4 regions of the Citrobacter sp. KH_055_1 genome follow, and region 4 is predicted to be linked to each of the others. Evidence: predicted binding sites of a transcription regulator. Region 4 holds the regulator's gene; each other region holds the start of a gene.
What was found. Region 4 encodes PurR, which represses purine synthesis genes. Its sites were predicted from a motif close to CANGCAAACGTTTGCNTG; they were not measured.
Positions count from the first base shown of each region.

Region 1: AC3ITF_RS17060 (nucleoside-specific channel-forming protein Tsx) is a predicted target of PurR. The motif match lies at 6,032-6,049, and genes of this name have one in related genera.
Region 2: galS (HTH-type transcriptional regulator GalS) is a predicted target of PurR. The motif match lies at 5,804-5,821, and genes of this name have one in related genera.
Region 3: tusA (sulfurtransferase TusA) is a predicted target of PurR. The motif match lies at 3,807-3,824, and genes of this name have one in related genera.

Region 1 covers NZ_CM174473.1:3,593,125-3,600,433, forward strand. The annotation lists gene dxs (1-deoxy-D-xylulose-5-phosphate synthase) at 1-3, shown strand, start outside; gene AC3ITF_RS17020 (aldo/keto reductase) at 59-1,033, shown strand; gene pgpA (phosphatidylglycerophosphatase A) at 1,092-1,610, opposite strand; gene thiL (thiamine-phosphate kinase) at 1,588-2,565, opposite strand; gene nusB (transcription antitermination factor NusB) at 2,642-3,061, opposite strand; gene ribH (6,7-dimethyl-8-ribityllumazine synthase) at 3,081-3,551, opposite strand; gene ribD (bifunctional diaminohydroxyphosphoribosylaminopyrimidine deaminase/5-amino-6-(5-phosphoribosylamino)uracil reductase RibD) at 3,638-4,741, opposite strand; gene nrdR (transcriptional regulator NrdR) at 4,745-5,194, opposite strand; gene AC3ITF_RS17055 (SadB/YajI family lipoprotein) at 5,349-5,888, shown strand; gene AC3ITF_RS17060 (nucleoside-specific channel-forming protein Tsx) at 6,187-7,065, shown strand; gene secF (protein translocase subunit SecF) at 7,243-7,309, opposite strand, start outside.
Region 2 covers NZ_CM174473.1:1,677,646-1,684,954, forward strand. The annotation lists gene lysP (lysine-specific permease) at 1-447, shown strand, start outside; gene AC3ITF_RS07765 (ligand-gated channel protein) at 515-2,500, opposite strand; gene fghA (S-formylglutathione hydrolase) at 2,776-3,612, opposite strand; gene folE (GTP cyclohydrolase I FolE) at 3,935-4,603, shown strand; gene yeiB (DUF418 domain-containing protein YeiB) at 4,617-5,774, shown strand; gene galS (HTH-type transcriptional regulator GalS) at 5,919-6,941, shown strand; gene mglB (galactose/glucose ABC transporter substrate-binding protein MglB) at 7,238-7,309, shown strand, end outside.
Region 3 covers NZ_CM174473.1:246,305-253,613, reverse strand. The annotation lists gene AC3ITF_RS01225 (DUF2500 domain-containing protein) at 1-346, opposite strand, end outside; gene AC3ITF_RS01220 (lysoplasmalogenase) at 488-1,114, shown strand; gene zntA (Zn(II)/Cd(II)/Pb(II) translocating P-type ATPase ZntA) at 1,190-3,400, shown strand; gene tusA (sulfurtransferase TusA) at 3,502-3,747, opposite strand; gene AC3ITF_RS01205 (7-cyano-7-deazaguanine/7-aminomethyl-7-deazaguanine transporter) at 3,917-4,582, shown strand; gene AC3ITF_RS01200 (DcrB family lipoprotein) at 4,655-5,212, shown strand; gene AC3ITF_RS01195 (MFS transporter) at 5,216-6,433, opposite strand; gene AC3ITF_RS01190 (AI-2E family transporter) at 6,566-7,309, shown strand, end outside.
Region 4 covers NZ_CM174473.1:2,444,599-2,451,907, reverse strand. The annotation lists gene cfa (cyclopropane fatty acyl phospholipid synthase) at 1-518, opposite strand, end outside; gene punC (purine nucleoside transporter PunC) at 804-2,012, opposite strand; gene punR (DNA-binding transcriptional activator PunR) at 2,125-3,036, shown strand; gene purR (HTH-type transcriptional repressor PurR) at 3,054-4,079, opposite strand; gene cydH (cytochrome bd-I accessory subunit CydH) at 4,377-4,466, shown strand; gene AC3ITF_RS11405 (MFS transporter) at 4,645-5,814, shown strand; gene sodB (superoxide dismutase [Fe]) at 5,855-6,436, opposite strand; gene AC3ITF_RS11395 (C40 family peptidase) at 6,564-7,309, opposite strand, start outside.

The DNA.
Region 1 (7,309 bases), 1.1 Mb from region 4:
TAATCCCCTCCCCGCTCCTGCTATGCTTAATGATTAACACGCTAAGCAGGAGCGGAATATGCAATACAACCTCTTAGGAAAAACTGACCTTCGGGTTTCTCGCCTTTGTCTGGGCTGCATGACGTTTGGCGAGCCCAATCGCGGCAATCACGCCTGGACGCTGCCGGAAGAAAGCAGTCGCCCAATTATCAAATATGCTCTTGAAGGCGGTATTAACTTTTTTGATACTGCCAATAGTTACTCCGCTGGCAGCAGCGAAGAAATTGTCGGTCGCGCCCTGCGTGACTTCGCCCGCCGCGACGAGGTGGTGGTCGCCACAAAAGTATTTCACCAGGTAGATGATTTAGCGGAAGGGTTATCCCGGGCGCAAATCCTGCGTTCTATCGACGACAGCCTGACTCGCCTTGGCATGGACTATGTCGATATCCTGCAAATTCACCGCTGGGATTACAACACGCCTATCGAAGAAACCCTGGAAGCGCTCAACGACGTGGTGAAGTCCGGCAAAGCACGCTATATCGGCGCCTCTTCGATGCACGCCTCCCAGTTTGCGCAGGCGCTGGCCTTGCAGAAACAACACGGCTGGGCGCAATTTGTCAGCATGCAGGATCACTACAACCTTATCTACCGTGAAGAAGAACGCGACATGCTGCCGCTGTGCTACCAGGAAGGCGTGGCGGTGATCCCGTGGAGCCCACTGGCACGGGGACGTCTGACGCGCCCCTGGGGAGAAACGACCGCGCGTGTCGTGTCGGATGAAGTCGGCAAAAATCTGTACCGCGAGAGTGATGAAAACGACGCGACAATAGCGGAACGGTTAACCGGGGTGAGTGAGGAAATCGGCGCTTCGCGCGCGCAGGTAGCGCTGGCGTGGCTGCTGAGCAAACCGGGCGTCGCTGCGCCCATAATTGGCGCCTCGCGCGAAGAACAGCTGGATGAGTTGCTCAACGCGGTCGATTTAACGCTAAAACCGGAACAGATTGCCGAACTGGAAATGCCGTACAAACAACATCCGGTGGTGGGATTTAAATAATCTGGTATTGCCCGATGGCGCTGTGCTTATCGGGCCTACAACATAACCCTGGGAAGGGTTAAATAATGCCAAGCGGCCAGTGATGCCCGATAAAATAGAGGATCCCTGCGGAAAGTATCCCCGCCACAATATCGTCGATCATAATCCCCGTACCGCCATGCACGTTACGATCGAACCAGCGGATCGGCCAGGGCTTCCACATATCCAGAATGCGGAAAATCACAAATCCGGCGGCGACCCACTGCCAGTCGAGTGTCGGCAGAGCCATCAGAGTTATCCACATCCCGACAAACTCATCCCAGACGATACTGCCGTGATCGTGTACACCCATATCTTTCGCCGTTTGATGGCACAGATAGACACCGATACAAATAGCCAGCATGACGACCAGTGAATACAGCTGCCACGGCAGAAACGTCATCAAATACCAAAATGGGATCGCCGCCAGCGATCCCATGGTACCGGGTATAATTGGACTTAATCCGCTGCCGAATCCGGTGGCCAACAGGTGCCACGGATTACGCATACTCAAACGGCTTTTTGCGACATCTTTTTTAAGGCGCAGCAAAATGGTCATATCCTTTCCAGTCAAACGTGACAGGCTTACCGTCACGCGTAAAGTGCATCCCTTCCACGTCCGCACTCATCTGCCCAATGCAGGTAAATGATACGCCAAGATGCCCCAGCGCGACGTCCAGTGCACCACGGTTTATTTCCGGTACGGTAAAGCATAACTCATAATCTTCACCACCTGAGAGCGCCCAGCGCAGCGCCTGCTCCGGCTCAACGTGCTGGGAAAATGCCGTGGAATACGGTAACGCATCGACATTAACGCGTGCGCCGCAGCCGCTGGCATTAACGATATGTCCGAGATCGGAAATCAGACCGTCGGAAAGATCGATAGCCGCACTGGCCAGGTCGCGCAGGGCCTGCCCCTGTAAAATTCTCGGCGTGGGACGCAGGTGACGTTTAAGCAGATACTCCGCGTCTTTGGCATCTGTTACCTGCAATCGGTTTTGCAGAATAGCCAAACCGGCAGCGCTGTCGCCCGGCGTACCGGTAACGTAAATCCAGTCACCCGGCTTCGCACCCGAGCGTTTTAAGGCTCGCCCGACCGGGACGTAGCCATGGATACCCAACGTCATCGACAGTGGCCCACGCGTGGTATCACCGCCAATCAGCTGCATATCATAGTAATTAAGGAGTTCAAACAGGCTGTCACTGAAGGCTTCGAGCCAGGATTCATCAACGTCAGGTAACGTGAGCGCCAGCGTCAGCCATGCCGGGTCAGCTCCCATCGCCGCCAGATCGCTTAAATTAACCGCCAGCGCTTTCCAGGCCAGGTCCGTTGGATCAATATCGGGAAGGAAGTGATTGCCTGCCACCAGCGTGTCGGTGCTGATCGCCAGCGTTTGTTTTTCAGGGATGTTCAGGAGTGCGCAATCGTCACCAATGCCGGTTTCGACGTCAAGACGAGAGCTTCTAACACGGTCAAAATAACGGGCAATCAGGGAGAATTCGCCACATGCCATACGTTATGCCTCAGCAGGAAAAAAGAAAAGGCCGGCGACAGCGGAAATAGATTCCGCCATCCTGCCGGCCTGGCGATCACTTTTTGTTGGGGCGAATCGCAGGTGCTGCTTTATCCAGTACGCCGTTGACGAACTTGTGGCTATCTTCGGCACCGAAGGTTTTCGCCAGTTCAATCGCTTCGTTGATGGCCACTTTATACGGCACATCACTACGTTTAGACAGTTCAAACAGTGCAATACGCAGTACGGCTTTCTCTACCTGACCCAGCTCTTCCAGCAGACGAGACAGGTAAGGCTTCATCAGGCCATCCAGGTACGCGCTGTTAGTCGCCACCCCGGACAGCAGTTCACGAAAATACAGGACGTCGACATCTTTCACGTCCTGTTCCGCCAGGAACTGGTATTCAACATCAGAGATGTCGTTCTGGGACAACTGCCAGGAGTAGAGCGCCTGGACGGCACACTCACGGGCGCGGCGACGAGCAGCAGGTTTCACGGATTTCCCCTTACAAAAATCAGGCCTTAATGGCTTTCAATACATTAATCATTTCAAGCGCGGTCAGTGCAGCTTCTGCGCCTTTATTACCGGCTTTCGTGCCAGCACGTTCGATGGCTTGTTCAATACTTTCGGTGGTCAGAACACCGAAGGCTACCGGAATACCGCTGTCCTGAGCGACGTGCGCCAGGCCATTGCTTGCACCGCCAGCCACATATTCGAAGTGTGCGGTACCGCCACGGATAACTGTACCCAGCGCAATCACCGCGTCATATTTACCGGTTTTCGCCAGTGCATCAGCTGCCAGCGGCAGCTCATACGCGCCTGGAACCCAAACGACGGTAATGTTTTCATCTTTAACCTGGCCAATACGCTTCAGGGCGTCGATAGCACCTTCCAGCAGGCTGTCATTGATAAAGTTGTTGAAACGCGCAATGGTGATGGCGACGCGAGCGTCCGGAGTAGCAACGTTAGCTTCAATAATGTTCATATTCTTCCTTCGGATTCACTAGACCCCGCAGGGGGGCGGATTTTATCATAATAATCTGTGCGCTGCTTCCCTTTCGAACCGGGAGATCATGCGCTCACTAAATGCAGGCAAACGTCCGGACCTACATGGCGTATCTCGTTGAATTTGAAATGGGGGGCATCGGCCAGTTTCTCAAGGCCTGGCAGCACACATAATCCTCGCGCGTCACTGCCTAACAGTTTAGGCGCAACATAGACGATTAGCTCATCCACCACCCCGGCCTGCAATAATGCGCCTGCAAGCGTTGGGCCAGCCTCAACCCAAATGCTGTTAATTTGCTGCTTGCCCAGTTGCATCATCAACACCACCAGATCCAGATTGCCGTTATGCTCCGGCACATTCAGCGTGCGAACACTCTCCGGCCAGATACGCGAATCGTCGCTGCTGCGCGCAATCCAGGTTTCTCCCGGCTGCTGCACAATACGATGTTCAGGTGTGACCTGGTTTTGACGATCGAGAACAATGCGGATTGGCTGACGCAGGTTTTCCTGCGGATACAGCGCCTGGGTCGATTCATCAAGCTCCGACCAACGGACGGTAAGCTGGGGGTCGTCAGCCAGCACCGTGGCGCTGCTGGTTAAAATAGCATGGCTTTGCGCACGCAGGCGCTGCACGTCGCGACGTGCCTGTGGTGAGGTTATCCACTGGCTTTCGCCGCTGGCCATCGCCGTACGGCCGTCAAGCGATGCGCCGAGCTTAAGCTGAACATACGGAAATCCGGTGCGCATCCGCTTGAGAAAACCTTTATTCAGCTGTTCGACGTCGTTCATCATCATGCCGTGGCTGACATCAATACCGGCCTGCTGCAAACGGTAAAGTCCACGCCCCGCCACCTGCGGGTTAGGATCCTGCATCGCGGCAACAACACGCGTCACGCCCGCAGCAATCAGCGCATCGCAGCACGGCGGCGTACGCCCGTGATGACTGCACGGTTCGAGCGTGACGTAGGCGGTTGCCCCCTGCGCTTTAACACCGGCCATACGCAGCGCATGGACCTCGGCATGGGGTTCGCCCGCGCGGTGATGATATCCTTCACCGACGATTTCCCCGTCTTTAACAATGACACAGCCCACGTTGGGATTAGGGTGGGTCGTGAAACGTCCACGCGCGGCCAGCTTCAGCGCTCGCGCCATGTACAACTCATCCTGCATGGCTTAATCCTGTAGGCGAGCAATCTCTTCGCCAAATTCTTTGATATCTTCAAAGCTCCGGTAAACCGAAGCAAAACGGATGTAGGCCACTTTATCGAGCTTTTTCAGTTGCTCCATCACCAGATTACCGATCATTTTACTCGGCACCTCGCGCTCGCCCGTCCCACGCAGCTGTGATTTTATATGGTTTAACGCCATTTCGACGTCATCTGCGCTGACCGGCCGTTTCTCAAGCGCTCTCAGCATGCCGCTGCGCAGCTTCTCTTCATTAAAAGGCTCGCGCACGTCGTTGCTTTTTACAACGCGTGGCATAACCAGTTCTGCCACTTCAAAAGTGGTAAAACGTTCGTTACAGACCAGACACTGCCGACGGCGGCGTACTGAAGAGCCCTCGCCGACAAGACGAGAGTCAATTACCTTTGTGTCTACGGCGAAACAGAATGGGCAATGCATACGGCGTCCTGTACCTCAGTGGTTCATAGAGATCTATTTTACCCTGAACTGGCGCGACAACAAAGGCAGAGCGCTTTTGAGACAAAGGATCGATGCCTTCGTGCTCTGAGCACACTACCATTATGCTATCGCGACAATGTAGGAAGTAATCATAATGACAAGACGTTACCTAAGAATTCTCCTGGTGGGAAGCCTCTTTAGTCTTAATGCCTGCGCACAGCAAGCTGAAGTACGACAGATACATCAAAGCGTAAGTACCTTGAGCAAAGAGATGACCCAGCTCAATCAGGAAACGGTAAAAATAACGCAACAAAATATGTTGAATGCGAAATCCACCCGCGGCGTCTATTTATTACCGGGTTCGAAAACCCCCGCCCGCCTGAACAGCCAGATTGGTACGCTCCGCATGTCACTGGTCAATATTGCACCGAATGCGGACGGTACGCGCCTGACGCTGCGCATTCAGGGAGAATCCAACACACCGTTACCGGCATTTAGCGCCACCGTAGAGTACGGGCAAATCCAGGGCACCACGGACAACTATCAGGAAATGAACGTTAAGAATGAATTGATCAACGCTCCGGCAAGCCTTCTTGCCCCCAGTGATGTAGACATTCCGCTGCAGCTCAATGGCCTGTCACTTGACCAACTCGGCTTTGTACGCATCCATGACATCCAGCCTGTGACCCAATAAACTTTTTTGCGGAGCGTTTTGTGCGTTCCGCAACACCCATCCCCGTCATTTTGTTACTCCGCTGACATCACCGATATTTTTAGTAAAACTTGGCAACATTCATGGGAGTCAGTACAATTCGCCGCCTAAAGTACGCAAACGTGAACGCAATCGATTACGTAAATGATAGAACTGTGAAACAAGACATATTTTTGTGAACAATGATTTTTATAATAGGCTCCGAAGAATTACGAAATATTTAGAAACGCAAATTGCGCCTTTTTCACTCCCGAAAGGGATTTCAAACAGTGGCATACATATGAAAAAAACATTACTTGCAGCCGGTGCAGTGCTGGCGCTCTCCTCGTCTTTCACTGCTAATGCAGCAGAAAACAACAAACCGGAATACCTGTCCGACTGGTGGCACCAGAGCGTTAACGTTGTCGGCAGCTACCACACCCGTTTCGGACCGCAGATCCGTAACGATACCTACCTGGAATATGAAGCTTTCGCTAAAAAAGACTGGTTTGACTTCTATGGTTACATGGATGCGCCGGTATTCTTCGGTGGTAACACCGATGCGAAGGGTATCTGGAACCACGGCTCCCCGCTGTTTATGGAAATTGAACCACGTTTCTCCATCGACAAATTGACCGGTGCCGATCTGAGCTTTGGTCCGTTCAAAGAGTGGTATTTCGCGAACAACTATATCTACGATATGGGTCGTAACAAAGATGGTCGCCAGAGCACCTGGTATATGGGTCTGGGTACTGATATCGACACCGGCCTGCCGATGAGCCTGTCCATGAACGTGTACGCCAAGTACCAGTGGCAGAACTACGGTGCCGCGAACGAAAACGAATGGGACGGCTACCGTTTCAAAGTGAAATACTTTGTCCCGATTACCGAACTGTGGGGCGGTAACCTGAGCTATATCGGCTTCACCAACTTTGACTGGGGCTCCGATCTCGGTGACAAAGACTTCACTGATGTAAATGGCAAGAAAGCACGTACCAACGATTCGATCGCCTCCAGCCACATTCTGGCGCTGAACTACGATCATTGGCACTATTCTGTTGTTGCCCGTTACTGGCATAACGGCGGCCAGTGGAAAGATAACGCGGACGTGGTCTTTATGAACGAAAACGTTCGTTCTACCGGTTGGGGTGGTTACTTTGTTGTAGGTTACAACTTCTAAATTGAGGTTGGTTGTCCCCGGATGGCGCTATGCTTATCCGGCCCAGGTATACAAAAGCCAGCTTAATTGCTGGTTTTTTTTTGTCTAAAGAAAACCCATAGACAATTTGTAGGCTTTCTTCAGGCAAAAAAAATCCCGACCTTGCGATCGGGATTCCTGTGTAACGCCCTGCGTCGGTTAAGGCAGAATAGACGGCTGATCCGCCCCTTCTTTCTCAACTTTCTGCTGCAGCATATGCTCACGC
Region 2 (7,309 bases), 770 kb from region 4:
GTCCCGCGTAATGCGCTGTATGCGACCACGGTGGTGGCAGGTTTGTGTTTCCTGACCTCCATGTTTGGCAACCAGACCGTGTACCTGTGGCTGCTGAACACCTCCGGTATGACGGGCTTTATCGCCTGGCTGGGGATTGCCATCAGCCACTATCGCTTCCGTCGCGGTTATGTGATGCAGGGGCGTGATATAAACGATCTGCCGTATCGTTCAGGCTTCTTCCCGCTGGGACCGATCTTTGCGTTCGTGCTGTGCCTGATCATCACCCTGGGGCAAAACTACGAAGCGTTCCTGAGAGACACCATTGACTGGGGCGGCGTGATGGCGACCTATATTGGTATTCCGCTGTTCCTGATTATCTGGTTCGGCTATAAACTGACCAGAGGGACGCGTTTCGTGCGTTACAGCGAAATGCAATTCCCGGATCGCGTGAAGAAATCGTCTTAAGCATTTTGGCAGGAAATAACAAAAAACCCCGGCAGGGTAAATGCCGGGGTTTTTTATTGCGCCAAACTTAGAAGTTATAGGTCAGGCCAACCGTGTAACGACGACCATCGAGTATGGTGTCATAGGTCTCGTAATCGATTTGCTTATCCAGCACGTTGTACACGCCAGCGGTGGCCAGCACATCCTTGCTCACGTAGTAACGCACACCAACATCGACTTGAGTATAGGACGGTGTCCCTTGAGCCATCGACGTACGGCTCAGGTACTCAGAGGTTTTCCCGCGCAGGTTCAGACGGCTCCAGAAACCGAGATCCTGCGTGGCCTGCCAGTCCAGCGTGGTGTTAAACATATGCTTCGGCATTTTGTTTAACGGCTGACCGGAGAACTGACCGCTTTTCTGTTCAGATTCGGTGAACGTGTAGTTTGCCGTCCAGTTGAGATCGGAGGTGATTTTCCAGCCGAAGGTGGATTCTACGCCGCGCATATTGGCTTCATCGACGTTAACGCGATCGCTGACAAAATCATAGTGGGTTCCGCCGATGGTACAGGCCGGATCGGCGCTGCTGTTACAGCGGCGAACTTCGGTGATCTTGTCTTTGAAGTCGGTGTTGAACAGCGTCACGCCCGCGTTGAGGTCGTTGCCGTTATCCCACAGCAGGCCGATTTCTTCGCTCAGGCTCTTTTCCGGTTTCAGATCCGGGTTGCCCACAATGATGCCGTTCAGACGACCACCGCCAGTCACCTGTCCCCAGCTTGCTGACGACTGGCGCAGATCCGGCGCGCGGTAACCTGCAGACACGCCGCCTTTCAGGGTCCATTGATCGCTGAGATGCCATACGCCGTAGCCGCGTGGTGTCCAGTTATCACCGTAGTTTTCATCTTTATCCATACGCAGGCCGCCGGTCAGCGTGAAGGTATCGGTTACGGCCCATTCATCTTCAGCAAACAGCGCCCAACTCCAGCGGGTCAGCTTGTTCAGACCGTCTGCCGCTTCCAGCTGGTTACCGTTATCGCGCAGTTTTTCATAACGGTACTGCCCGCCTGCCGTCAGGGTATGTGCCCCGAGGAAAATCTGGTTCTGATTGTTAAAAATAGTGTTATAGGACTTCATCTGACGACCCGGGTTATCGGTCTCTTCCTGCTGAATATAGCTGGTGGTGTTGAAGTCGTCGTAGTAACCGCTGTGGGTTAATGAATAGGTCGTGTGCACATACTTGTTTTCGCTTTTGCTGTTTGGCTTACAGCTTCCGTTGCGACAGCTTTCTTCTGCTGTGGATTTACCTGGCGTACTGTCGCGATCCTGCAGTTCACGGGCGTAATCGAAGTCAATGTCGTTTTTATCATCCGGCGTAAGGTTCAGGGTTAATCCCCCATTACGCATGCGCTGTTCGTTATAACCATTGACGATTTCATCTTCGGCACGGTGAGAGAATAACCCGGTGACTTTTGCGCCGAGTAATCCGTCAATCAGCGGCCCGGACGCATAGGCGTTAGTCTGGTAAATATCGCCGGAGTCACGGTCTTCCTGGAAGGTGGCGTCACCATGTAGAGAACCACTCCAGCCTTTGGTATTCGATACCTTTTTGGTGATCACGTTAATCACCCCGCCCATTGCATCGGAGCCGTACAGCGATGACATGGGGCCACGGATCACTTCGATGCGTTCAATGGATTCCAGCGGCGGCAGCCAGCCTTGTTCAATGCCGGAGTTATCGCTGTTCGGTCGCGTGCCGCGTGTGCTGATCCGCTTACCGTTGACCAGGAAGAGCGTGTACTGCGAGGCCATCCCGCGGATGCTGATATCACTGCTGCTACCGCCACCCGTGACGACGACGCCAGGCACATCTTTGAGCGCATCGGTGACATCGCGGTAGGCTTTATCCTCAATTTGCTGCTTGGTGATCACAGAAATAGAGGCGGGAGCATCCTGAATCTTTTGCTCGAAACCGGTCGCGGTGACCACTACGGTATCCTGGTCAGCAGCATAGACGAGTGATGGGAGGCTGGCGACGCATACTGCGGCAGCAACGGCCTTAACGTGAGGTATAGTCATTTGTATCATTCCATTTAAATGAATCTAACTGCGTGTCATGTGAAAGGCCATGACAATTGTATGTATTTGTCTTTTAAGGACTCTTTTCAGTAAAGAAGCGGAGGGATTGTACAAAAGTATGAATTTTTGTAAACACAAATGATAATAGAAATCATTTGTGTTTGATGTAATATTCCGGAAAGTGTTTATAAAATCAAAGAGATAGCAGCGAAATAAAAATGGAGAAAAAGTGAAGGAATGATGGAGAAACAAAGAGGGCTTGCGCCCTCGGGGGGTTACTTCAGCAGATACTGCGCGTGGAAGCGCAGGTGATCTTCAATGAACGACGCAATAAAGTAATAGCTGTGATCAAAGCCTGGCTGGATACGTAACGTCATCGGCCACGCGGTCTGACGGGCTACCTCCGCCAGTACGGCGGGCTGGAGCTGATCGGCAAGGAACTGATCGCTATCACCCTGATCGATAAGTGTTGGAATTGCCTCTTCCGGTTTACTGGCTAACATTAATGCGCAGCTGTCCCATTCGGCCCAGGTCGATTTATCCTCGCCCAGATAGGCGCTAAACGCCTTCACGCCCCACGGCACGCGACAGGGGTTAACAATCGGTGCAAAGGCGGAAACGCTGGTGTATCTGCCGGGATTTTTCAGCGCCATAATCAATGCGCCGTGACCGCCCATCGAGTGTCCGCTGATGGCGTAGCGCTCGCTGACGTTAAAATGCGCTTGAATAAGCTGCGGCAGCTCATCCCGCAAATAATCATACATGCGGAAATGCGCGGCCCAGGGGGCCTGGGTAGCATTGAGATAAAAGCCGGCGCCCTGGCCTAAATCGTACCCGTCATCGTTCGCAACGTGTTCACCGCGTGGGCTGGTATCCGGCATCACCAGTACGATCCCCAACTCAGCCGCAATGCGCTGCGCACCCGCTTTGGTGGTAAAGTTTTCATCATTACAGGTCAGGCCCGACAGCCAGTACAGTACCGGAGGCGGCGTATTTTCGCGCGGCGGTGGGAGAAAAATGCTGAAGGTCATGGTGCAATTTAAGGTGGCGGAATCATGACGCCAGCGTTGCTGCCAGCCTTCAAAACAGCGGTGCTCTTCGAGCATTTCCATGCACGGCTCCTTGTTGTGTTGAATCTGAATATGTTTGCGAATTCACCATAATACAGATAATTCATGATGCCGTGAGTAACTTTCACTTCCGCAATGGGCAAACATACATCATCATCTATATAACCTCGCGTTAACACTCCGTATCGACCCGATCGAGCGGTGCATGAAAGCCACACGCTGAAAGGCGGTGCCAATTTCAATAATTATCGCGGTGAATACTGGATTATGTGCGCAGCCTCACGCACAATGTTCTGGCTGTGACACAGCCTAAAAACTTTGCCCCACGCAGGGCAGAGGCGCCACACCTGCAGGAGAAGAATAAATGTCATCACTCAGTAAAGAAGCGGCCCTGGTTCATGAAGCGCTGGTTGCGCGTGGTCTCGAAACACCGCTGCGCCCGCCCGTGCAAGAGATGGATAACGAAACGCGCAAACGTCTTATCTCCGGCCATATGACCGAGATTATGCAATTGCTCAATCTCGATTTGAGCGATGACAGCCTGATGGAAACGCCGCATCGCATCGCAAAAATGTATGTCGATGAGATTTTTTCCGGTCTCGATTACGCCAATTTTCCCAAAATCACCGTCATTGAAAACAAAATGAAGGTTGATGAAATGGTCACCGTTCGTGATATCACGCTGACCAGCACCTGCGAACATCACTTTGTCACTATCGATGGCAAAGCGACGGTGGCGTATATCCCGAAAGAATCCGTGATTGGTTTGTCGAAGATTAACCGTATCGTGCAATTCTTTGCCCAGCGTCCGCAGGTGCAGGAGCGTCTGACCCAACAAATCCTGACCGCACTGCAAACCCTGCTGGGAACCAATAATGTGGCGGTGTCGATTGATGCGGTGCATTACTGTGTGAAAGCGCGCGGTATTCGCGATGCGACCAGCGCCACTACGACCACCTCACTGGGTGGATTATTTAAATCCAGCCAGAATACGCGTCAGGAATTCCTGCGCGCTGTACGTCACCACAACTGACAAGGGCAGGACCATGGAGCGTAATGTCACGCTGGATTTTATTCGTGGCGTTGCCATCCTCGGGATCCTGCTTCTCAATATCAGCGCCTTTGGTTTGCCAAAGGCGGCATATCTCAACCCGGCCTGGTCTGGCAGCATTACTTTATCGGATGCCTGGACCTGGGCGGTGCTCGATCTCTTCGCGCAGGTGAAATTCCTCACGCTGTTCGCTCTGCTCTTCGGCGCGGGCCTGCAAATGCTGCTGCCACGCGGAAAACGCTGGATCCAGTCGCGACTCACGCTGCTGGTCTTACTGGGGTTTATTCACGGCTTACTATTCTGGGATGGCGATATCCTGCTGGCGTATGGCTTAATCGGCCTGATCGGCTGGCGGCTGATTCGTGATGCCCCATCGGTAAAAAGCCTGTTTAACACCGGTGCTCTGCTGTATCTGGTGGGGATCGGCGTACTGCTGCTGCTAGGTTCGATTTCTGGGGGGGAAACCAGTCGCGCCTGGACACCGGATGCCTCCGCGTTGCTGTATGAAAAGTACTGGAAGATTAATGGCGGCATGGAGGCGGTGAGTAACCGCGTGGATATGCTGTCAAACAGCCTGCTGGCTCTGGGGGCGCAGTACGGCTGGCAACTGGCGGGGATGATGCTGTTGGGTGCCGCATTAATGCGCAGTGGCTGGCTGAAAGGGCAGTACAGTTTGTCGCATTATCGACGTACAGGTATGCTGCTGGTGGTGACCGGTATAGCAATCAATCTGCCTGCGATTATGCTGCAGTGGCATCTCGACTGGGCGTACCGCTGGTGTGCTTTCCTGCTACAAGCCCCGCGTGAACTGAGCGCGCCGTTTCAGACCATCGGCTACGCTGCGTTGATGTTTGGTTTCTGGCCGCAACTGAGTCGCGTTAAGATTGTTATCGCTATTGCCTGCGTAGGACGCATGGCGCTGACTAATTATCTACTGCAGACGCTTATCTGCACCACGGTGTTTTATCAGTTCAGTTTGTTTATGCAATTCGACCGGCTGACGCTGCTGTTTTTCGTTATTCCCGTCTGGGCTGTTAACCTGCTTTTCTCCGTCATTTGGCTGCATTTTTACCGGCAGGGCCCGGTGGAGTGGCTATGGCGTCAATTAACCCTGCGTGCTTCAGGGACATCATTGCCGCGAACATCCAGATAACGATCTGGATCACATTCATTAACAAAATGGATGTAACCGTTTTCATTCCTGTGACATGACTCACGCAGTCCTGTACCTCGTGCTGACAAAATACACAGCCTGGGGTGTCCGTGGGCAACCGCAATCTTAAACAGGGCAGTGAATATGGTAACCATACGTGATGTGGCACGGCAGTCTGGCGTTTCTGTAGCGACGGTTTCCCGCGTACTGAATAACAGTGCGTTGGTGAGTCCTGACACCCGTGAAGCGGTAATGAAGGCTGTGACACAGTTAGGCTATCGACCCAATGCCAATGCGCAAGCGCTGGCGACGCAGGTGAGCGACACCATTGGGGTCGTGGTGATGGATGTATCAGATTCGTTTTTTGGTGCATTGGTGAAAGCCGTGGATCTGGTGGCTCAGCAGCACCAGAAATATGTGCTGATTGGCAACAGTTATCATGAAGCTGAAAAAGAACGTCATGCCATCGAAGTCCTGATCCGCCAACGTTGTAATGCCTTGATTGTCCACTCAAAAGCGCTGAGCGATCGCGAGCTAGGCGAGTTTATGGAACACATCCCGGGCATGGTGCTCATCAATCGCATTGTGCCGGGTTACGCCCATCGCTGTGTCTGCCTGGACAATATCAGCGGAGCTAAAATGGCCACCCGCATGCTGCTCAATAACGGTCATCAACGTATTGGCTACCTGGCGTCAAGCCACCGAATTGAAGATGATGCAATGCGCAAAGAGGGCTGGATGAGCGCGTTGCAGGAACACGGTATTACGCCGGCGGAAAGCTGGGTAGGTACCGGTTCACCGGATATGCCGGGGGGCGAATCAGCCATGGTGGAGTTGTTGGGGCGCAATTTGCAGCTGACGGCGGTTTTTGCCTACAACGACAACATGGCTGCCGGAGCGCTGACGGCGTTAAAAGACAACGGCATCGCCATTCCATTACACTTGTCTATCATTGGTTTCGATGATATCCCGATTGCCCGTTACACTGACCCTCAACTGACCACCGTGCGCTACCCCATTGCGTCAATGGCGAAAATGGCGACAGAGCTTGCGCTACAAGGGGCGGCGGGTACGCTGGATCCGGCGGCAACGCACTGTTTTATGCCGACACTGGTGCGACGTCATTCTGTGGCGTTGCGACAGAATGCGGCACCGATCACTAACTGATAATGTCACCTGATGTAACCGCTTTCAATCTGTGAGTAAATTCACAGTATCTTAACAATGCGATAGCTATGATGACACTGTTTGTTGCGCTGTAACTACTATGTAACGGTGAATAATCACTTTCATCGAGGTGTGGGCGTCTTAAACAACAATTAAAGCCTGTTTTTGGAGCGTTGCCAGACACGGAAGAAATATTTTTAAAAGTGAACTTCGGCGTTCAGTAACAGTTTAGTAACGTTCTGTCCCGCCGAGCATTTATCTCAAGTACTACCCTGCATAATAAAACCGGAGATACCATGAATAAGAAGGTGTTGACCCTGTCTGCTGTAATGGCAAGCATGTTATTCGGTGCGGCTGCGCACGCTGCT
Region 3 (7,309 bases), 2.2 Mb from region 4:
TAAATCCCTCAAAGCGCGACCCTTTGTAACTCAGCGTGCCTTTATCGCCGACCGTTAACGCATGATACTGCTGTGCATCCAGGCGAAACGTCTGCTCCATTCCCCCGCTAAGTGGCTTAAAGCTCGCTTCATAACGCATGCTGGTACCCGCTGGAGTCACTTCCTGCTGGCGCGAACGTCGGTCATTCAGCGGTTTTTCCCGCTTATTGCTCACCACAACCTGCTTTTGCACCAGCGGCGCTGCATCATTATCCGCTTTTTCCCGGCGCTGCTGGACAAAGCGAAACGACGCGGCGACAACGATTAATACAATGATAACAATGAAAAAAAGTGGTGGCTTACTCATTTTATTAACCCATCAGAAAATGCGGAAATAAGCATACCCTGCCTGTTATGGTGTTGTCATCTGGCGGTATCGACCTCTACACTGGACAGAAGAGCCGTAAGCACCCCGCTTACGAAAAAATAACGAATTCAAGGAACTAAGATGCTTTGGTCGTTTATCGCTGTTTGTCTTTCCGCATGGCTGTTCGTGGATGCGTCCTATCGTGGCCCCACCTGGCAACGCTGGGTCTTTAAACCCCTGACATTATTGCTGCTGTTGCTGCTGGCCTGGCAGGCGCCAATGTTTAATGCCATCAGCTATCTGGTGCTGGCCGGCCTGTTGGCCTCACTGCTCGGCGATGCGCTGACGCTGTTGCCGCGTCAACGTCTGCTGTACGCCGTGGGGGCGTTTTTCCTGTCGCATTTGCTCTATACCATCTATTTCGCCAGCCAAATGACGATGTCATTCTTCTGGCCTCTGCCGCTGGTGCTGCTGGTATTGGGTGCCCTGCTGATCGCCGTGATCTGGACGCGGCTGGAAGAACTGCGCGTCGCCATCTGCACCTTTATCGGCATCACCCTGATGATGGTCTGGATGGCTGGCGAGCTGTGGTTCTTCCGCCCAACCGCCCCGGCGCTGTCGGCATTTATGGGTGCCTCATTGCTGTTCATCGGCAATATTGTCTGGCTGGGTAGTCATTATCGCCGCCGCTTCCGCGCCGATAACGCCATTGCCGCCGCCTGCTACTTCGCCGGACATTTCCTGATTGTACGTTCACTGTACCTTTAAAAACGCTTGACTCTGGAGTCGACTCCAGAGTGTATCCTCCGGTTAATACGAAATGATTATCAACCGGAGGATGCCATGTCGACGCCCGATACCAATGGCAAAAAGGCCCCACAATTTTCTTCATTCAAGCTCGCACCAGCACCCCAGAAGGTTGATGACTGCTGCAGTGAAGGCCGTTGCTCGACAGCCGCACCCTCACCCACGCCCGTATCCAATACGGTGGACGGCACGCGCTATACCTGGAAAGTCTCAGGCATGGATTGCGCCGCCTGCGCGCGTAAAGTTGAAAATGCGGTCCGCCAGGTCAGCGGCGTCAACCAGGTTCAGGTGCTGTTCGCTACCGAAAAACTGGTGGTCGATGCCGTGGCCGATATTCGCCAGAACATAGAAAACGCGGTGCAAAAAGCGGGCTATACCCTGCGCGATGAGCAAGCACCGGAAGCCGCACCCGAGTCGCGGTTTAAAGAAAATCTGCCGCTGATCACGCTCATCGTCATGATGGCGATTAGCTGGGGGCTGGAGCAGTTCAATCATCCCTTTGGTCAGATGGCGTTTATCGCCACGACGCTGGTCGGGCTGTATCCCATTGCCCGTCAGGCGCTGCGCCTGATGAAAACCGGCAGCTACTTTGCCATTGAAACGTTAATGAGCGTCGCCGCCATTGGTGCGCTGTTTATTGGTGCCACGGCGGAAGCCGCGATGGTACTGCTGCTGTTTTTAATTGGCGAACGCCTGGAAGGATGGGCTGCCAGCCGCGCCCGCAAAGGGGTCAGCGCGCTGATGGCGCTAAAACCCGAAACCGCAATCCGCCTGCGCAATGGCGAGCGCGAAGAAGTGGCCATTAACAGCCTCCAGCCCGGCGACGTGATTGAAGTGGCTGCAGGTGGGCGCTTACCCGCCGACGGCAAACTGGTCTCCGGCTTTGCCAGCTTTGATGAAAGCGCCCTGACCGGCGAATCTATTCCTGTCGAACGCGCCACGGGCGATAAAGTCCCGGCGGGCGCCACCAGCGTTGACCGCCTTGTCACGCTGGAAGTCCTGTCTGAACCGGGCGCCAGCGCCATTGACCGCATCCTGAAGCTGATAGAAGAAGCCGAAGAGCGTCGGGCCCCGATTGAGCGATTTATTGATCGCTTCAGCCGCATTTACACTCCGGCCATTATGGCAATCGCCCTGCTGGTCACTCTTGTTCCCCCACTGCTGTTTGCCGCTTCCTGGCAGGAGTGGATTTATAAAGGGCTGACGCTGCTGTTGATTGGCTGCCCGTGTGCGCTGGTGATCTCAACGCCTGCCGCAATTACCTCCGGGCTGGCGGCAGCGGCGCGGCGTGGGGCGCTGATTAAAGGCGGAGCCGCGCTGGAGCAATTAGGTAGGGTCACTCATGTGGCATTCGATAAAACCGGTACCCTAACCGTGGGTAAACCGCGCGTGACGGCGATTCATCCGGCGAGCGGCATCAGCGAGTCCGAACTGCTGGCGCTGGCGGCAGCGGTTGAGCAAGGTGCCACGCACCCGCTGGCTCAGGCGATTGTCCGTGAAGCGCAGACCCGTGAATTGACCATCCCGGCAGCACAAGCGCAGCGGGCGTTGGTGGGTTCGGGTATTGAAGCGCAGGTCAACGGCGAGCGGATACTGATTTGCGCAGCGGGCAAACAGCCTGCCGAAGCCTTAGCCGGACAGATTAGCGAACTGGAAAGCGCCGGGCAAACGGTGGTACTGGTGCTGCGCAACGATGCGGTGCTCGGCGTGCTGGCCTTACAGGATACACTGCGTGACGACGCCCTGACCGCCATCAACGAGCTTCATCAATTGGGCGTAAAAGGCGTGATCCTGACCGGGGATAACCCACGTGCGGCGGCAGCAATTGCCGGTGAGTTGGGGCTGGAATTCAAAGCAGGCCTGCTACCGGAGGATAAAGTTCGGGTAGTGACCAGCCTGAACCAGCAGTCCCCGCTGGCGATGGTTGGGGACGGGATTAACGACGCGCCGGCAATGAAAGCAGCCACCATCGGCATTGCGATGGGAAGCGGCACCGACGTCGCGCTGGAAACGGCGGATGCCGCCCTGACCCATAACCGCCTGCGCGGCCTGGTGCAAATGATCCAACTGGCGCGCGCCACTCACGCCAATATTCGCCAGAACATTGCCATTGCGCTGGGTCTGAAGGGGATTTTCCTGATAACCACGCTACTGGGGATAACCGGATTGTGGCTGGCGGTGCTGGCAGATACAGGTGCAACGGTACTGGTGACCGCCAACGCGCTGCGGCTGTTACGGAAAGGGTAGTGCCTGTTTCTCGCCTGATGGTGCTTCGCTTATCAGACCGACTGGTTGTTCGTCATTTGTAGGCCGGATTAGGCGCTTGCGCCGCCATCCGGCAAACAAGCTTACTGACCTTTGCGCACTAAATAGCGGTACGGCAGAGAGTCGGTCTCTTTGGCCACCAGCTCATGTTCCATAAACGTACAAAAGCCGGGAATGTCGCGGGTTGTCGCCGGATCGTCCGCGACAATCAGCAGCGTTTCACCGGCCTGCATGCCGCGCACAGTTTTACGCACCATCATCACTGGTTCCGGGCAGCGCAGCCCTTGGGCATCAAGGGTATGGTCGGGAGAGGTAAACAAATCGCTCATCGTTGTCTCGTTCAATAAAAAACGGCGTTATTTTACGCTCTGTTGGTCAGTAAGCCAATCAGGTTAACGATTGCGTGAAAAACAACCATTGCAAAGCCCTGTTAAAGCAGTATCATGCGACCGTTTTATTGGGTTCCCTCACCCCAATTCTTGACTAAAAAGGTACAATATGACTCCGTTTACACAAACTCAGCGCGTAAAAGCGTTGTTCTGGCTATCGCTATTCCATCTGCTGGTGATCACATCCAGCAACTATCTGGTACAACTGCCGATCACCATCTTCGGTTTCCATACCACATGGGGCGCCTTTAGCTTTCCGTTTATTTTCCTCGCCACCGACCTGACCGTTCGCATTTTTGGCGCACCGCTGGCACGACGCATCATTTTTGCGGTCATGATCCCCGCGCTGTTGATCTCCTATGGGGTTTCCGCGCTGTTTTATATGGGGTCCTGGCAAGGATTTGACGCGCTGCTGCACTTTAATCTGTTTGTCGCCCGTATCGCCGCCGCCAGCTTTATGGCCTACGCACTGGGTCAAATTCTGGATGTGCACGTCTTTAACCGCCTGCGTCAAAACCGCCGCTGGTGGCTCGCACCTACCGCCTCCACGCTGTTTGGCAACATCAGCGATACGCTGGCCTTCTTCTTTATCGCCTTCTGGCGCAGCCCGGATGCCTTTATGGCCGAGCACTGGATGGAAATCGCGCTGGTCGATTACTGTTTCAAGGTGCTGATCAGTATTATTTTCTTCCTGCCGATGTACGGTGTGTTGCTGAATATGTTACTGAAAAGGCTGGCAGATAAATCCGAAATCGCGGCATTACAGACGAGTTAAAGGTTCATTTTCCGAGTTGTGATAAGATGGACGAATGAGCCGTTATGGCCGTTTATCGAAAGGAAGAAGTCAATGCGCAATCTGGTTAAATATGTCGGTATTGGCCTGCTGGTTATGGGGCTTGCGGCCTGTGATAATAGCGATACCAAAGCGCCAGCCGAGGGTGCTGCCGCGGAAAGTAACGCCGCCGGACAACCGGTCAGCCTGCTGGACGGCAAGCTCAGTTTTTCCCTGCCAGCAGATATGACCGATCAGAGCGGCAAGCTGGGTACTCAGGCCAACAATATGCACGTGTATTCTGACGCAACCGGCCAGAAAGCAGTGATTGTGATTGTCGGTGATGACACCAGTGAAGACCTGACCGTGCTGGCCAAACGCTTGGAAGATCAGCAGCGTAGCCGTGACCCGCAGCTGCAGGTCGTCACCAACAAGTCGATTGAGCTGAAGGGCCATACCCTGCAGCAGTTAGACAGCATCATCTCCGCCAAAGGCCAGACCGCTTACTCTTCTGTGGTGCTGGGCAAAGTGGACAACCAGCTTCTGACCCTGCAGATCACGCTGCCTGCTGACGATCAGCAGAAAGCGCAGGCGACCGCAGAGAACATCATTAACACGCTGGTTATCCAGTAACGGTTAAGACGATGACACGGCCTCCGCAGAGTCCTCCGGGGGCCGTTTTTTTAACCGCCAGGTCAGCAATAACGCCACCGCCACCAGCCCGGCTGCCGCCAGATAAATAACCGGTACGCCCGCCCACGTCATCACCAGTCCCGCCAGCGGCCCGGTAATCCCCAGTGAGAGATCCATAAATACCGTGTAGGTCGCCAGCGCAGCGCCCTGATTCTGCTGCGGCACCGCTTTTACCGCCACCACGCCCAGCGCCGGGAACACCAGCGAGAACCCCGCACCTGCCAACAGAACGCCTACTTTCGCCATCCACGGCAGATCCGCCATCCCTACCAGCAGCAGCCCAACTATTTCCACGCTAAAACAGATCATCGCCACATTTAACCCGCCTAAGCGGTTAATGCCGTTTGGGAATAACAGGCGGGTCCCGACAAACGTACAGCTAAACAGCGTCAACGCGAATGCCGCGCCGTCCCAGCCTTTGGCGTCATAAAACAGCGTGATAAAGGTGGCGATCACCCCAAAACCAGCGGAAGCCAACGCCAGCGCCATACCGTACAACCAGACGCGCCCGAGCACCGCGCGAAACGGCATCGGCTTGCCCTTGCTGGCCTTCACCGCCGGACGTGGCAGCGCCAACAGTATTGCTAACAGAGCCACCGCCATGATGGTCAGCGCCAGTCCCTGCAAACCACCCCAGGCGTAACACAGCACGCCCAGCGGCGCGCCTATCGCCATCGCCCCGTAGGTGACGATACCGTTCCATGAAATCACCCGCCCAATGTGTATGGAGCCCACCACACCCACGCCCCACAGCGTTGAACCGGTACCGGCAAAACTTTGCCCAATCCCCAGGATCACACGCCCGAGGCACAGCAACAGTAAGCTCACCATCGGCCAGCCGCTGGTTGTTCCCGCCAGCAAATAGCCCAGGCCACTTAAAAAACAGCCGCACAGCCCGAACACGACAATCTTTTTCGGCCCCAGCAGATCGGCGTATCGCCCCGCATGCGGGCGGCTCAACAAGGTGGCGAAATATTGCAGGCTGATCACAAGCCCAGCCCAGAAGGCGCTAAAACCCATTACATCATGAACATATCCGGGTAGCACCGCGAGCGGCAAGCCAATAGTCAGGTAGCTGGCGAAGTTAAACATCACCACCGAGACAATGCGCAGATTAAGACGAAATCCGTTAAGCGCCGGTTCAGCGACGGGTTCGGGCATGAAGGGTCACCACATTTTTACAACAGTGTTTCATTTCTACCATGTTGCCGGGCAGAAATCAGCAGACAGTTTAGGAATATAGGTCGTAAGCCAGCCGCTACACTTAGAGCAAAACGTAAAAAGGAAGAACACATGACAAGCGCTCAGCCTGATAAAACAGGTTTGCATATTTTGCTCAAACTGGCCGCCCTGGTGGTGATCCTCGCAGGTATTCATGCGGCTGCCGACATTATTGTGCAGCTGTTGCTGGCCCTCTTTTTTGCCATCGTCCTGAACCCGCTGGTGACCTGGTTTATTCGCCGGGGGCTGCGTCGCCCGATTGCCATTACGCTGGTGGTGGTAGTGATGCTGTTCGTGCTCACCGCGCTGGTCGGCGTTCTCGCATCTTCAATCACGGAATTCATGGACATGCTGCCAAAGTACAACAAGGAGCTGACGCGCAAGGTCCTCTACGTGCAAGAGATGGTGCCTTTTCTTAACCTGCACATGTCGCCAGAACGTCTACTGCAACGTATTGACTCCGACAAGCTAATGACCTTCACGACCACGCTGATGACCGGACTTTCCGGCGCAATGGCCAGCGTCTTCCTGCTGGTAATGACGGTGGTGTTTATGCTGTTTGAGGTGCGCCATGTTCCTTACAAGCTGCGCTTTGCGCTGAATAATCCGCAGATCCATATTGCGGGTCTGCACCGTGCATTGAAGGGCGTTTCTCACTACCTGGCGTTAAAAACATTGCTCAGCTTATGGACCGGGGCTATCGTCTGGCTGGGACTGGCGCTAATGGGCATTCAGTTTGCGCTGATGTGGGGCGTGCTGGCATTCCTGCTTAACTATGTACCCAATATTGGCTCGGTGATTTCCGCCGTCCCTCCC
Region 4 (7,309 bases):
TCCAGCACGCGCATCCCCGGTTTGAGCTGTAATTTTTCGGCGATCATATTGAGCTTCGCCTGTTGGGCTGACTCCAGGGTCGTGGCGTCCTTCCAGTAGGCACAGGAATATTGCATGTAGGGATCAAGCATGCGGGTGAAGAGATCGTTGCCTAAATCGTAGTGTTCTTTTCCGACAACCCACGCGCGTTTTTTATTCTGTAAATTGAACAGGCGCGCGGCGGCGATTCGCAGCGTGTCTTTAAAGTGGCGGGGGAGTTGGTCTTCAAGGCCGGCACGTAAAACCTGAGTAAAAAACATGTCCAGCCGATCGCATTCCCACCAGCCATCCATATAACTTTCACCTAAACCCAGCGAACCTTCCTGTAAAACTCGCTTGTAAAAATCGGGGTTGTTAACGCGAATATCTGCCGGTGCAGTACCATTAATGGTAATGCCCGCACGGTTTAATAATTCACTGGTGATTCGATACCAGTCATCATCTGGTACGCTGACGTCTTCTATACACGATGAACTCATAGCTTCTCCATCACAGGTCGGTGATCAGAACCTTAAAACAGCGTAGACGCTTTTTTGGGCTTTGTGAGAAATCTCACGGAATGAATCCGCGAATCTGTTTTCCGACGTAGAACAGAGGAAGGGAGAACCCCTTACCGAAAAGGCCATCCGTGGTTAAGCGGGAACATGCGTGTTCCCGTTAACACATAAAAATTATCGTTTTTGTAACAACTGGAAATCAGTATAGGCCTGAATTTTTGTGGGTTCAATCAAAAAATATTAGCCCGCTAATTAATTATTCAAGCGCTATGAATGTGATTCGCCAGGCGCAGCAGTAGAAACCTCATCAGCGTGAGAGCGACATTCTTTCTGCGACTGCATTTTGTACCCCAGCGCGGCCAGCAACACCGTAGACAGCATGACGCCGGTGGTGGTGAATAGCGGCGTGCTGATCAACCACGACACAACCAGACTTGCCAGGAAGCATAAGCCCAGTTGCAGCGTATTCTGCAGGGCTGCGGCACGTCCTGTTGCCTGTGGGAAGGGACGCAAAGCCTGAGCAACGACAATCGGATAGATAGCACCGTTCGCTATTGCCATCACGCAGAATGGGATCAGGATTTCGGCTAGCGCAACGTGGTGAATAAAGCCGACCGCCCAGGTAGCGATAACGCTCACTGCATACAGAATGAGCAGCCACGGCAGTAATTGACGACCTTCCCATTTTTGCAGGGCGGCACGACAGCCGTATCCGCCGATCAAAAAGGCGATGGTTTGCGGCACATAGCTCAGGCCAATGACGGCCGGGCTATAGCCCATCTCGCTCAGGATAAATGGCGAACCGGTCAGCCACGCGAAAAAGCTCGCGGAACAGGCCGCATAAATCAGCACGTTGCCGCGGTAGGTTCTGGAGCGCAACAGGGTGGCAAAGGTGAGCTTATCCTGGCTATCGTCACGCGCTTTAGCCGTGGGCTTCAGGCGCAGGGCCGGCAGCATCAGGATCAGGGTGATGGCAAACAGGGTGGCAAAGATAGCCTGCCAGGAAAAATGCATCAGGATCCAACTGCCTAATAATGGCGCGAGCGCGGGAGATAACCCGACCAGCGGCATAATGGTGGCAAAGATACGGTTCACTTTTTGCGAGGGATAATAATCAGCAACCAGCGCCTGCCATATAACCGACGCCGCACAGACGCCCACAGCCTGGATAAAGCGCAACACCAGCAAGCCGGTGGCGTTTTCGACCCAAAGCATGCCAAGACTGCTCAGCGCGAAGATGGAGAGGCCCAGTAGCAAAATAGGCTTGCGGCCATAATGGTCGGAGAGTGGCCCCCACAGAAGTTGCGCGATGGCAAAACCCGCCAAGAACAGGCTAAGGCTGGCGCTGACGGCTGATGCTGGGGTTTGCAAATCGGACTGAATAGCCGCAAATGCTGGCAAATACATATCCGTTGCCAGAAAACCGAGCACGCTAAGACCTGCCAGCCAGACTAAAAACCCTTTTCCAGGTTGCATCATTATTTCTCTTTATAAGCAATAGAACAGTGCCGCTGAGTGTAGTGAGTGAAATTCTTGCTGTGAAACGCTAATATTTGCTTATTGATTTCAAATTTTTTGCAGGCAGAGTATGTGGTCAGAATATTCCCTTGAAGTGGTGGATGCAGTCGCACGCAACGGCAGCTTTAGTTCTGCCGCCCAGGAGTTGCACCGCGTGCCTTCGGCGGTGAGCTATACCGTGCGTCAACTGGAGGAGTGGCTGGCTGTGCCTCTTTTCGAACGTCGCCATCGGGATGTGGAATTAACCCCCGCCGGGGCGTGTTTTTTAAAAGAAGGGCGCTCTGTTATCAAAAAAATGCAGATCACTCGCCAACAATGTCAGCAAATTGCCAACGGCTGGCGTGGGCAACTGGCGATTGCCGTCGATAATATTGTCAGGCCGGAACGGACCCGACAGATGATTGTGGATTTCTACCGTCATTTTGATGATGTGGAGTTAATCGTTTTTCAGGAGGTGTTTAACGGCGTCTGGGATGCGTTATCGGACGGGCGCGTGGAGTTGGCGATTGGCGCGACGCAGGCTATTCCGGTAGGGGGGCGCTATACGTTTCGCGATATGGGAATGTTGAGCTGGAACTGCGTGGTGGCAAGTCATCATCCGCTGGCGTCGATGCCGGGACCGCTCAGTGACGATACGTTGCGCAACTGGCCGTCGCTGGTACGAGAAGACACCTCCCGTACGTTGCCAAAACGTATTACCTGGCTACTGGATAACCAAAAAAGGGTGGTAGTGCCTGACTGGGAGTCATCTGCCACCTGTTTATCGGCTGGACTCTGTGTTGGGATGGTGCCAACGCATTTTTCCAAACCGTGGATCGACAGCGGAAAATGGGTTGCACTACAGCTTGAAAATCCCTTTCCTGATGCCGCGTGTTGCCTGACCTGGCAGCAAAACGATACGTCACCCGCACTGAGATGGCTGCTGGACTATTTAGGGGACAGTGAAACGTTGAATAAAGAGTGGCTGCGGGAGCCAGAGTAAGGCTCCCGCACAACAGATTATCGACGATAATCGCGGAACGGACCATCGGCCACGGAGCGACGTTCTACCAGGCGCGGGTGCACCTCAATAGACTGTGACTCTTCGCGTTTATTCACGATACGGTCTAACAGCATGTTAAAGGCCGTTTCACCGAGCGAATCTTTTGGCTGATGAATGGTGGTTAATGCCGGGGTGAAGAAGCGGGCGTTACGCACGTTGTCGTAACCAATCAGCGACACATCTTGCGGGACGCGCAGGCCCATCTCGTCAGCGGCGCAAAGCGCGCCCATCGCCATGATATCACCACCACAGAAGACGGCGGTCGGGCGGTGCGACTGGGAGAGGATCTGCTGCATGGCGCGATACCCGGATTCAGGCTCAAAATCGCCCTGGACAATCCAGTTGTCAGGCACTTTAATCAGCGCTTCTTCCATCGCCTTCATAAAGCCCGCCAGGCGTCCGGCGCCGGTGTTACGCTCCATAGGTCCTGGGATCACACCAATCTCGCGATGACCGCGTTCAACCAGATAACGGCCTGCCATATAACCGCCTTCAAAGGCGTTATCGATGACCGTATCGGTAAAATCGGCTTTGGCTTCGCCCCAATCCATCACCACCATCGGAATATGGCGATATTCTTCGAGCATGGAAAGCAGAGGTTCCGGGTATTCAGAACACATCACCAGCAGACCATCTACGCGCTTCTGCGCCATCATGGAGAGGTAGGCCTGCTGTTTCTCGAGGCTGTTCCACGCGTTGCCCAGAATCAGCGTATAGCCTTTCTGGAAGCAGTTTTTCTCAACGGCTTCGATGATTTCCGCAAAGTAGGCGGCTTCGCTGCTGGTCGCCAACAAGCCAATCGATTTAGTGTGATTCACCTTCAGACTGCGTGCCACCGCGCTTGGGGAATAATGTAGTTCTTTAATTGCTGCCCAGACGGCATTGCGCGTTTCTTCCGCGACAAAGCGTGTTTTGTTAATTACGTGTGATACGGTTGTAGTGGAAACGTTTGCTCGCTTCGCTACATCTTTAATTGTTGCCATTACATCTCACTCCAGACCATATCCTAAGTTCCTGAGAATACTCCAGGTAAACGTTTGCCTTCACACACCCTTCGCGCAACATCAGGGTTGCGGTACGCCAGGAAAACGACACGGAACGTCAGGAAGGGGTCAATGGCCGGTACGCTAATCAAGTAAGCGTGGAATTTTGTCTGATCTTTACGAAAAGGGGAAGAGTTAAAAGCATTTATCAATATAAATCGTGAGAGATTTTTACCTTCAAGTGTGCAAAAATGCGCAATATCACTTTTTGTGTGGGAATAAAAAGGAGAAAACTTGATGAGCACCGATCTGAAATTTTCGTTAGTCACCACCATTATTGTTCTGGGTTTGATTGTTGCCAGTGGTTTAACCGCCGCGCTGCATTGATGTATCGCCGAGGGAGAGCTATCTCCCTCATCCCGCCAACCCGTCCCCCCACTGCTATTGTTTGCAAATAAGCAAAAGTCTTTTGCATTTTTGTTAACTTTATTATTTTTGCGATCAATGTCATGCTTTTGACTCTTATTCTGTGTCGTGCCACGGCTCGACGTTACGGAGTCGCTGTATGAAAATAAATTATCCACTACTGGCGCTGGCGATAGGGGCGTTTGGTATCGGCACGACAGAGTTTTCTCCGATGGGGTTATTACCCGTCATCGCTAAAGGCGTCGATGTCTCGATTCCGGCGGCAGGGATGCTAATTAGCGCCTATGCGGTAGGGGTGATGGTCGGTGCACCGTTAATGACCTTATTGCTTTCTCATCGCGGGCGCCGCAATGCGCTGATTTTTCTGATGGCGATTTTTACGCTCGGCAACGTGCTGTCGGCGTTATCTCCCGATTACACTACTCTGATGCTGTCGCGTATTCTGACCAGTCTTAACCATGGGGCCTTTTTTGGTCTCGGCTCGGTTGTAGCGGCAAGCGTGGTGCCAAAGCACAAACAGGCCAGCGCTGTCGCCACCATGTTTATGGGACTCACCATCGCCAATATTGGTGGCGTTCCTGCAGCGACCTGGCTGGGTGAAACCATCGGCTGGCGCATGTCCTTTATGGCAACGGCGGGTCTGGGGGTTATCTCGATGGTCAGCCTGTTCTTCTCGTTGCCGAAAGGCGGAGCAGGGGAGCGCCCGAACGTGCGCAGAGAGCTGGCGGTGCTCATGCGCCCGCAGGTGGTGTCAGCGTTGCTGACTACTGTGCTGGGCGCCGGTGCGATGTTCACGCTCTATACCTATATTTCACCGGTGCTACATAGCATCACCCATGCCACGCCTGCCTTTGTAACCGGAATGCTGGTGCTGATTGGCGTCGGGTTCTCAATCGGTAACTATCTGGGCGGCAAGCTGGCGGACCGCTCAGTCAACGGCACGCTGAAAGGCTTCTTACTGCTATTGATGGTGATTATGCTGGCAATCCCGTTACTGGCGCGTAGTGAATTGGGTGCAGCCATCAGCATGGTAGTCTGGGGCGCGGCAACCTTTGCGGTAGTTCCGCCGTTACAGATGCGTGTGATGCGCGTTGCCAGCGACGCGCCGGGCTTATCATCCTCGGTCAACATTGGTGCGTTTAATCTGGGGAATGCGCTAGGTGCGGCGGCGGGTGGCGCAGTGATATCGGGTGGTTTAGGTTACAGTTTTGTCCCGGTGATGGGGGCAATTGTGGCTGGGATGGCGTTGCTACTGGTCTTTGTCTCCGCGAGAAAACAGCCTGACGAGGCCTGCAGCGTCACGAACTAACGCTAAAACGCAGAAGGGAGTCCCTTCTGCGTTATCATTTTTATGCTGCGAAGTTTTTCGCAACAAACTCCCAGTTCACCAGCGCCCAGAAATGTTCCAGGTAGCCAGGACGCGCGTTGCGATAGTCGATGTAGTAGGCGTGTTCCCACACATCAACGGTCATCAGCGGCGTTGCATCGGTGGTCAGCGGTGTTCCGGCATTTGACGTGGAAACGATAGCCAGTTTGCCATCAGTACCTTTTACCAGCCAGGTCCAGCCAGCGCCGAAGTTTTTGATCGCCGCATCGGTGAATTGCGCTTTGAAGTCAGCGAAGCTACCAAAAGATGCAACAATGGCTTCAGCCAGTTCACCGGTCGGTTCGCCGCCCGCGTTGGGTGCCAGGCAGTTCCAGTAGAAGGTGTGGTTCCAGACCTGAGCCGCGTTGTTAAACACACCACCTTCAGAGCTACGTACGATCTCTTCCAGTGATTTGCCTTCAAACGCCGTGCCTTTGATCAGGTTATTCAGGTTAGTAACGTAAGTCTGGTGGTGTTTGCCATAGTGGTATTCCAGCGTTTCAGCAGAAATGTGCGGCGCCAGAGCATCTTTGGCATACGGTAATGCAGGTAATTCGAACGACATTGCTTCTCTCCTTATTATTTATATTGAGTACACACAATAGCCTCATTGTGAGTAAGGATAGGGTAGCAAATTGAAAGGTTATGCAAAAGAAGAACTTACCCTACAGCACATACTGTAGGGTAAGATTTTAGCGAATTGTTTTTGGCGTCATGACACGACGAGCGCCCACATAGTGGCGCTGCCAGTAATCTTCACTCAGGGAGGTGATTTGGATCTCCTGACCGCTACGTGGTGACTGAATAAACTTACCGTTGCCAACGTAGACACCAACGTGATCGGCGGTGCCGCGGCCCTGGGTACGGAAGAAGACCAAATCGCCGTTTTTCAGTTCATCGCGGTCGATCGGTGCTGCGTCGCGCAGGTGGTACATTTCATTGGCAGTACGCGGAATGCGGAACTTCACCAGGTCCTTATACGCGTAATAAACCAGACCACTGCAATCAAAACCGGTTCTCGGCGAAGAGCCACCCCAGCGGTAGGGTTTACCGATCTGGTTCATCAGAGTAGACATCGCGGTTTTGGTCGCTTTTTGCACTTTCACTTTATGGGCATCAGCGAGGGCTACCGGGGCTGTTGATTTTACTTTTACACAGCGCGGCTTGTGACCTTTGCGCGGGGTGCATTTTTCAGTCCAGGTGACCGCAGCGGTTTGTGTTGTTGCGACTTTACTGCGACGGTTGACCGTTTTGGTTGTTTTTGCAGGTGTCGCGGTGCGTTTTTTGGAAGAGGAAGCGGTTTTGGTGCTGGATTTACTGGTGGTTTTTTTTGCCGTTTTCTTGCTGGTTTGTGTGACTTTTTTACTGGCTGTCGCGCTTTTCTTTTTATCTACCGTTTTGAGCGTGTGGGAAACGGCAGGTGTCGTCCTGGCCTGCT